DNA from 3 places in the Paenibacillus sp. FSL R5-0749 genome. Region 1 is predicted to be linked to each of the others. Evidence: predicted binding sites of a transcription regulator. Region 1 holds the regulator's gene; each other region holds the start of a gene.

Evidence for each region. The regulator LexA, encoded in region 1, represses DNA repair genes until DNA is damaged. The targets are predictions, from matches to a motif close to CGAACATATGTTCG.
Region 2: a site for LexA is predicted at 1,922-1,935, ahead of MKY85_RS15755 (DNA polymerase IV). Genes of this name have one in related genera too.
Region 3: a site for LexA is predicted at 2,069-2,082, ahead of addB (helicase-exonuclease AddAB subunit AddB). Genes of this name have one in related genera too.

What each region holds. Positions count from the first base shown of each region.
Region 1 covers NZ_CP152005.1:3,946,897-3,950,182, reverse strand. Annotated here, with positions in the region: gene MKY85_RS17400 (aldehyde dehydrogenase) at 1-854, shown strand, start outside; gene lexA (transcriptional repressor LexA) at 963-1,589, opposite strand; gene MKY85_RS17390 (LysM peptidoglycan-binding domain-containing protein) at 1,885-2,262, shown strand; gene MKY85_RS17385 (DUF896 domain-containing protein) at 2,357-2,566, shown strand; gene MKY85_RS17380 (hypothetical protein) at 2,692-3,201, shown strand; gene MKY85_RS17375 (HAD family hydrolase) at 3,230-3,286, shown strand, end outside.
Region 2 covers NZ_CP152005.1:3,569,365-3,572,650, reverse strand. Annotated here, with positions in the region: gene MKY85_RS15765 (hypothetical protein) at 1-309, opposite strand, end outside; gene MKY85_RS15760 (YolD-like family protein) at 293-661, opposite strand; gene MKY85_RS15755 (DNA polymerase IV) at 658-1,875, opposite strand; gene MKY85_RS15750 (acetyltransferase) at 2,085-2,531, opposite strand; gene MKY85_RS15745 (DUF4180 domain-containing protein) at 2,722-3,090, opposite strand; gene MKY85_RS15740 (GNAT family N-acetyltransferase) at 3,104-3,286, opposite strand, start outside.
Region 3 covers NZ_CP152005.1:4,767,563-4,770,848, forward strand. Annotated here, with positions in the region: gene addB (helicase-exonuclease AddAB subunit AddB) at 1-2,004, opposite strand, end outside; gene MKY85_RS21320 (class I SAM-dependent rRNA methyltransferase) at 2,230-3,286, opposite strand, start outside.

The DNA of each region.
Region 1 (3,286 bases):
CGTATGATCTTATTCAGGAGATCTTCCCTCAGGAGTATATTGCCGTTATGGAAGGGGAAGTCGAAGCCAGCACAGCATTGTTGAAAGAGAAGTTTGATTATATTTTCTTCACAGGTAGTACGGGTGTTGGTCGCATTGTTATGAAGGCGGCTGCGGAGCACCTGACTCCTGTAACTCTTGAATTAGGTGGTAAGAGTCCTGCTATTGTCCATAGTGACGCAGATCTGAAGCTGGTAGCTCAACGTATTGTTCGTGGTAAGTTCCTGAATGCAGGGCAAACATGTGTTGCTCCGGATTACTTGCTTGTGCATGAACAAGTTCATGACGAATTAATTAATCTGATTGGCGCAGAGGTCAAAGATAAATTTGGGGATGATGTGTTACAGAATGCTGATTTCCCACATATTGTCAACGCGCGTAACTTTGATCGGTTGTCGAAATTTCTTACAGATGGCAAAACGCTGATAGGTGGACGGTCTGTGCGTGAGCAGTTGCTGATTGAGCCGACTGTACTTGGAGATGTGAACTGGGATTCACCTGTCATGCAAGAAGAGATCTTTGGTCCGATTCTTCCTGTATTTACGTACAGTGACTTGAACCCCATGCTGGATGAGATTGTTCGCCGACCAAAACCATTGGCACTTTATCTCTTCACACAGGATGAGCAACTGCAGGATCAGGTGCTGAATCAAGTTTCCTTCGGTGGGGGATGTATTAATGACACGCTTTCTCATATGACTTCGCATTATCTTCCGTTTGGTGGTGTAGGAGAGAGTGGTATGGGCTCATATCACGGACAACAGAGCTTTGATGTGTTCTCGCATCACAAGAGTGTTCTGAAACGCAGCGAATAATTATCCGATAAAACAATATAAACATAAAAAGAGGTTGTCCTGTTCATCAGGGCAACCTCTTTTTGTATTTCAGTGTATTGCATCTAGTTTTGTTACTCAGGTTAGATATTAATGAATATCTCGGAAAAGGCCAATGACTTTACCCAGAATACTAACGTGTTTCAAACGTAAAGGCTCGAAAGTCGCATTCTCCGGTTGAAGGCGAATATGATCTTTCTCTTTATAGAACGTTTTCACTGTAGCTTCATCGTCTTCAGTCATTGCCACTACGATATCACCGTTATCAGCAGTTTGCTGTTGACGGACAATAACGTAATCTCCGTTAACGATTCCTGCTTCCACCATACTATCTCCGACTACCGAAAGCATAAACACTTTCTGTTCACCTACATAATGTGTAGGAAGAGGGAAGTAGTCTTCAATGTTCTCGGTTGCAGTAATTGGAACCCCGGCTGTAACCTTACCAACGACAGGAATACGTGCAACGCTATGAGCAAATTGATGAGAATGCTCAGATTCTTCCTGGCTCAAAAGCTCAATGGCTCTTGGCTTGGTAGGGTCGCGTCGGATCAAACCTTTTTTCTCCAGGCGATCCAAATGTCCATGTACTGTTGAGCTGGAAGCCAATCCAACAGCTTCACCAATTTCCCGTACGGAAGGAGGATACCCCTTCAACCGGACTTCATTTCGTATAAATTCCAGAATTGCCTGCTGCCTGCTGGATATCTTCGACATACCGTATCAACCCCATTTTAGTAACGTTTGGGAAAATTATAACATAGAACCTCCGTTCGTACAAACATAAGTTCTAAATAAAATGGCATATAATCAGTGTTTTTTAACTTATAGAACCGAATTTATCCAAAAGTCAGAACAAAATACTGCAAATGCTTCGCAGAAGGGTTTGAATTAAGATATTTCTCCTTCAAAAAACAAGCGAACAATTGTTCTAAAAATCTATTGAACAAAACAAGTGTTCGTGTTATATTGATTTCAACAGATAGGAACAAACGTTTGGAGGCGGTATTTAATGAGATATTCAACTTATCAAAGTATTTATGAACCGATGAATTCGGAACTGGTGAAGTCTAACATAGGGAACTACAAGAAGGTTTTAGCGCGTTTCAAGATTTCTTCATGGATATTAAAGGTAGCCATCACTTCTTTGATTATATTTATTGGATGTAGCACTGTATTAACGGTATTTGCTGGCAATGAGAATGATGTTCTGCCTGGAGGAAAGATAGCCGTTTCACAAGGGGAAACATTATGGAGTATTTCTTTGGAACATAAACCGACTAATATGGATACACGTATATATATAGAAGCAATTAAGAAAGTGAATCAACTTCAAGCGACTTCGATCCAAGTGGGACAAGTACTAACTCTACCGCAATTCGCAGAATAAAAGCACATCAATGAGAGTTAACGCGTGTCAGCTTGACAAGCAGCCTTTATCATGGCAAAGTTAATATGACTTTGTATTTTTGGAGGGGACAAGCTTGGATATAGATAGTCTGGTAGCACGTATTAACGAATTGGCTCGTAAGCAAAAGTCCACTGGATTGTCGGAGGAAGAACTTGCTGAACGTGCCGAGCTAAGAGAGATTTATTTGAGTAATATTCGCAGCAATTTCAGACAACAACTGGATACCATTGAGATTGTTGATGATGAGAATGACAAAGGCCACCAAGGCAAACTCAAACACTAACGAAACCTAATGATATCATTATGATATTTAGGTTTCTTCCTGTTATTCTGAGTATGCAATTTATAGGGGGAAATGTTGGTTTACAGTTATGTAAGCCGATACAAAGACACATAAGGGGGATTCTCATGTCGCGTTCGTTCGAGAGAACGGTTAAGAAAAATTCCAAGCAGTTAAATCAGCAACGCAAAAAAAGTGGTCAGCCAATCACAGGTACACCAGGTGAAGAAGTCTTTAAGGGACGTAGCCTTTTGTTCCCTATATTTTTGATCGGTCTCGCCTTTTTGTATCTGTTTATGAGCACGTTCCTTGTGCAAGCTCCGATGACAACCTGGGACTGGGTGACGATGCTGCTTTACGTATTTTTGGCAGTCATCTTCATGCTTCGTCGTCCATACATCAAGATCAGCAGTAATCGGATTATAACAACAAAGGGTAATCGTGAACGTTCAATCGGGGTTGAAGATATTGTCAAATTCAGAATTGAACCAGGCACAGTTGTTATCGAACATAAAAGTCGCGGGAAAAGATGGGTGTTCACCAAGTTATTGAACCGTTACGATACAGATGCGATTGCAGAACGTTTGCTGAAGTTTGCAAAAGCACACCAGATCACCGTGGAAACGATCGATAAGTAATTATTGTATAAAGGGGTAGATGATCGGAATGGCGTTAAAAGCGATTTTGTTCGACCTGGATGATACTTTATTGTGGGATGAGCGC
Region 2 (3,286 bases), 380 kb from region 1:
CACTTTCACTTTGCTCCACAATAGAGTCATTTTGTGAAGGTAACCTCTTACCGAATAATTTACTGTTAAACTCAGCTCGGATCTCTCCTCTTCAATGATTTTTATATGATGTTCCTTTAAACTTTGTTTTGACTTGTACATCTCTAAAGCAATTTTCTTTTGAGTACCGTCCAGGTAATCAATATACACCGATTTCATCTTAAAGTTTGAAGCGTATATTTTATGCTTATCTACCTCCAGAGCACCTAAAAGATACGGAAGCTCAACCAGCCTCTTGACGAGTGCAAGTTCCTCAGAAGTTTGTCTCACCGTACACACCTCCTCCTTCTTCAAACTTTACAGTGACCAGTTGATCAAAATCGACCCATTCAAATCCATTATCCATTTCAATTTTTATTTTTTTTCCAAAGGCACTGACTGAAGTGACGATCCCGTGTATATACCGATTGCCTGACTCATGAAATACTTCAAAGGTGGCTTGCAACGTATAGTTGAGGGACATATCTATATGTTGAGCAATAATCTCCCACTCATCTTCATGAATCAGAGGTTTCGCTTGAACATGAATTTGAGTACGATGCTGTATAATTCGTTCTTTATGTTGTGGAAGCATCATGCGGCTCGATTCCCATAATCCATTGGCCTCCAGTTTTTTGCTCATTTGTAATGCCCCCCAATTTTAGATGCTCGATCGATCGCTTGGCCCGCAGCCGTAATGGAGCTCGCTCGAAGAATGGCAATGTCGCCATATCGATCCTTGATGTTGTCCATCACCTGATCAATGGCTCGTTTCTGCTCTTGATCATCGAAGAAAGATAGTTGATATGTATCCGCATTGGATAATTGAGATAGGGATACGCCTACACGGCGCACAGGTTGCCCATCCCAATGTTGATGGAATATGCGTTTGGCTATTTTGCACACATCAACGGTTATGTTTGTAGGATCAGACAGTTTAACCTGCCTGTGAAAACCCGTTGGGTGATCAAAATCTGCTCCCGATACACTCAAAGATATGACACTACCCATCAGCCCCTTTTTACGGGCTCTTCTGCACACTTCTGTACAGATATCGAGAATAACCACTTCAATCTCCCATGCTTCTGTGAAATCTCTGGGCAGGGTCATTCCGTTTCCGATATCCTTTTGTGTATTGTGTGTGTTGACCGTTACCGGCGAATTGTCGAGTCCATTGGCAACCCTCCAGATGACTTCTCCATTAACACCCCATTTGCTTCTTAATTTGGAAAGAGGCGTATTCGCCAGGTCTTTAATGGTTCGGATACCCATCTTCCAGAGATGTTTTTCCATTCTTGAGCCAATCCCCCACATATCGCGGATGGGCTTATCTCCAATGTGAAGATGTAACTCCTCTTTCTTTAAGTGAAAAATGCCACCTTCCGCTTTTTTAGCAATCATATCGCAGCACAATTTACTGATAATTTTGTTTTCACCAATGCCCGCTCTGGCGTAAACCCCTGTTTCGTTATAGATTTTGTCTTGAATTTGTTTGGCCAAATCGATTGGATCATTACCAAATAAATGCATAGACCCTGTAAAATCAGCGAATAATTCGTCTATACTGTATGGCTCAACCAGATCGGTGAATTCCTCAATAATGGACATAATTTGGGTGGAAACTTCAATGTATTCTTGCATGTGAGGTCTGACAATGATCAGTTCAGGGCACTTCTGAAGAGACTGCCAGAGTGGTTCTGCGGTAGATACCCCCTTAGCTTTGGCTAATGGACAAGCGGCAAGAATAATGCCAGAACGTCTTGCTGGATCGCCTGCAACGGCGAGAGGTCTATTTTTGTATTGGGGCATTTTTGCCTTTTCGACTGAAGCATAAAAACTCTGCATATCAATGAGCATGATGGTTCGCTGCTTAGTCCACACTGAAATCACTCCTGTACATTTAAGAACGTATGTTTGTATATATTATAAACCGAACATGTGTTCCTTATGCAAGAGGTAAATATTTATATTTGGCATAGGACCAAGTGAAGGATTCAGATCATACTAGGTTACGCTCGCAAAAAAAGCCGCTAAATTAGCGACTTCAACGAGAACATTCTTATCCTTTATGAAATTTCCAGGTGCAATAGCGGGAACGGATTACCAGAACCATCGAATTCGGAGCGTCCGATCTGTACAAACCCCATTTTGCTATAGAATTGTGCAGCTCCAGGATTCTGTTCGTTGACATCCACCTTCAGGTGGCGTCCTTTGATCTTGACAGTATGTTCGATCAGCAGACGACCAACTCCCTGTCCATGCTGACTTGGATCGACGAATAACATCTCAATAAAGTTATCTTGCAACCCGATAAAACCGACAGGCTGATGTTCTTTATCTAGAGTTTCCCACACCTCGACTTGCCGTTCCTGTAATACTTTGCTTACCACATCCCGATAGAATTGAATGTGTTGTTCCTCCAAAAATGAATGTGTTGCTCGAACAGCTCTCTCCCAAATCTGAACCAGTCGTTCCTGATCTTGCTCCCGATATGACACAATATCCATCTCAATCTCTCCATCTCTCTTTAGGGCGTGTCTCAAAACTCGCTGAAGTGCATCTTTCACCGCCTTTTCGCCCCCTGCTGCGTCACTTTCCCTTGACGTGCCCCGGCACGCCTGCAGAAAACTTTCTTGCTTGGAACGAAAATTCGGCAAAATCTGCTCCCTTCGGAGTTTTCAGACACGCCCTAGTTAATTTAAATCACTGTTTCTTGCTTAGCTTTTCAATAGCCAGTTCTTCCTCTGTTACGAAGAATATATCGTTCCCCATGTTGCTTTCATAGATAAAATCTCGAAGACTTTTGCTAGTATAACCGGAAAAATCACCAATGATCGCAATTTTGGTCTGGTAATTGATGAACTTTTGCAACACTTCACCTGCCAGCCGTGTTTTCAGATCAAAAAACACTTCACTGACAGCAGATTTGTTAACTATAATACGGTGACAATCGGCTTCATATCGAACCGTAGCCATAAGATCGATAGCGGATTGAACATCGGTAATTAATTCTTCATCACTCGTAACGTAAGCAATAGATACTCCATTTTCATTTATTTTTCTGATATTCATGTCTTCTTTTCCCTCATTCCTTATATTGAAGAACCCAATATCTTGATCCAGGTTCACCTTCTTCTACAATAGCTTTCCAGCCTTGCTTTTTATAAAATGTGAGTGCTTTATGATTATCCGAGACACATTTTAATGTGACAGGCGTTCCCAGTTCGACCACGGATTGCTGAAGTAACTGCTTTCCCACCCCTTTGCC
Region 3 (3,286 bases), 820 kb from region 1:
CAACCACAATTGGTTGCTTGCCGCTGTAAGTGCCGTATAGATCAGAAAACGTTCATCCAACATTTGCCTCGTTGCACCTGGTCCAAGCGCTACACCTCTTTCCGTCAGTAACGCTCTCTCCAGTTCCGTTAATACGCCATCATCCTGAGGTACAGCTGGCAATTCACCATCAACTGCACCAAGGATAAATACGTATTTGATGTCCTGAAGACGTGTACGGTCCATGGAACCAACCAATACCTGATCAAGTGCGGGTGGTACCAGACCCAGCTTCAGTTCCGTTAATCCGGTCTCAATCATCCCGGCAAACAGAGTGATATCCAACCGTTCATTGCCCATCATATCTACCATCTGATCCAATAGATCCAGCACAGCTCCCCACATCTGCCGATGTTCTCTCGACCGTTCTGGGTCACCTTGAGTCTTAGCTTCAGCAGACATCTGTTCCAGCTTCCATGGAATCTCGGCCTCTTCCAGCAGTCTGTATAGTGCCTCGCATTGAGCTTTGGCTGTCTTTGCTTTTTTCATCCGTTTCTCAAAAGCACCCAAGGCATCTGTAATGACCGCTCGACAACGCTCCATTAAAGAAAGCATTTGGTCCCGTCCACGACTACGGCCATCCTGACCATTGTCTTCCAGCGACAGGCTGGGTACATACTTCCACGGCTTGCCGTCAGTCCAGCGATACCCATGAATACCACAAGCCAGCACATAATTCTCAAGCTGGTCCATATCTTCACGAGTGATGGAACCATCACGCGGAAGCAGCAGATCCGTTTTGACACAGCGAAATACATCCTCGTAACGCCAGTGGCGCCGAACAATATCCAGTGCGGAACGGATAAATTCGGATAATGGGTGATGAAGTTCATTTCTTCTGCGGTCCAGAAAGACAGGTACACCATAGTCCCTGAATAACGGTTCAGCTATATCAGCGTAGGTATCCAACTGACGAACAAGTACTGCCATATCCCGATAACGCGCACCTTCGTTTTGCGCCAGACGCCGCATCTCACGGAGTGCTCCCTCCATCTCAGCTCGTCGGTTCTCCGCTGCAACTAGGCGGATTCCTGAATCAGTACCATCACCTTTCCAACGAATTCGGCGGTCAAAACCAGCCTCCAGATGAGCAAGTCCCGGACGATCCTTGTATCTAGGTGGAATCTCCGAATCTAGCACGGTGATATCGCTCGGTGCACCCAGTTCTTCAGCCATCCCTTTCAAACGCGCATAGGCACTTGCCGTTGGATAGAACAGTTCCAGTTCTCCAGGCAGTGCGCCGTGATCATATGGACGATCCAATGTCAGTGCAATCGTCACGGAAGAGCACTGCAACATCAGGCGACCGATCACACTCATCTCCTGTGGCGTGAATCCCTGAAAACCATCAATCCAGATCTGAGCATCCTGCAGTAATGTACTTTCCGACAAACGATCTGTCAGCTCGGTCAACGTGTCTTCATCATCAATATATAAATTGGTCAGTTCCTGTTCATAGTCACGATAGATCAGATTCAAGTCATGCAACTTGTCCTCCAGAATTGGCGAAGAGGATGAGGTATACCCTCCAGACAACCCTTCTTCCAGCAAAGATGGATCAACTTCATAACGTTTAAACTCACTATATAAGTCATTTAATTCGCCTATAAAACCCAGCTGGCTGCCGGATGCACCAAACAGCTTCAATTCTTCCTTACGACGCTGGATGACCTTATAGAGCAGCATCTTTTTGCCTTCGGCTCCGATTGGAATACGAGCAGAACCGCCTGCTTCCTGCATTATGCGGTAAGCTAATCGGCGAAAGCCGAGCACTTCTGCACGCATGGTACCTTTAATTGCTCCAGAAGACACCAATGCCTGCTCTGTTCGAAAGGAACTCTGTTCGGGAACGAGTAAAATCAAAGGTTTACCTTGCGGCTCCTTTTGAAGCAAGGATGTAATTTCCCGGGTAATCAGCGAGCTTTTGCCGCTGCCTGCCCGGCCAATAAGAAAACGAACGGACATGTCTAATCCTCCAAACCACACGTACAAGATTTTAATTCCCAGTATAACATATCTGACTTGGTTCGGAACATACGTTTGCCACTATCCGGTAAAACCGGAGACTCTCTCCGTTAACACGGCAAAAAGCCCGCAGCTGTTCACACTGTGGACTTTTAACCGAAAGTATCATTCATTTAAACTTCACTTTATCTCACGAAGAATTAAAAAAAGTAAAAAGAGACTTCTCTAATTCTTTTTGCTGCGCACCTCGAAAATAGCAAATTTGAGGTAATGTCCTTCATCCACGCCCAAAATTTGCGGGTGGTCCTTACCGGCTGCCTTCCAGTCGATCAGACGAAGCACTTTGCCAGCATCTTCCGCTGCATCAGCAATCGTATCCAGGAAGAGGTCTGGACGCATGTGGTATGAACAGCTGGCGGTTACCAAATATCCGCCCTCATTGACCAGTTTCATTCCTTGCAGGTTGATATCCTTATATCCACGGCATGCGCCTTTGACTGCTGATTTCGTCTTGGCAAACGCTGGGGGATCGAGGATCACTACATCAAACGTTTTACCGCCAGCTGCAAGCGCTTTGGAAGTATCTACTTTTTGTTCGCCAGCACGCGCACGTGCAGTACGTTCATCCAGTCCTTTCACTTGTTCACGCAAGTACTGGAATGCATCGGCAACTACGAATTCGACACGGTCGGTGAAACCATTCAGTTCGACATTCGTTCGTGCACTTTCAATGGCATGCTCCGATATATCAAGACAAGTCACTTTCTTGGCTCCATATTTGCAAGCATTTAACGTGAAGCTGCCCGTGTGTGAGAAGCACTCCAGTACGGTGGCACCATCCCAATAAGGGAATGTAACTACCTTACCGCTTTTATTCACAGGCAAGAGCTGCTCTGTGCCGTCCTGCTCAGTCGTTTGGAGTGTGATTCCACTCTTATAGCCCCAACCCTTCATAAGCGGTTCGATCGCTGCACGATTCTCACGTTGGTCGAAGAAGTAACCTGTCTTCTGTCCTTCCACGATATCGACTTTAATGAGTAGTCCATTCTCGGTAACGGTGACATGTCTTGGGCATTCTCCATACAGTGGACCTTTGGTCTGCTCCAAACCTTCCAGTTCACGAATTGAGACGTCACTGCGCTCATATATGCCTTCAGGCTGCATCACTTCAATGAGTGCTTGAACGATGGCTTCACGGCAACGATCCATGCCAAGTGTAAGCAACTGTACAACGAGGATGCTACCGAATCGGTCAACGATCAATCCGGGCAGAAAATCAGCT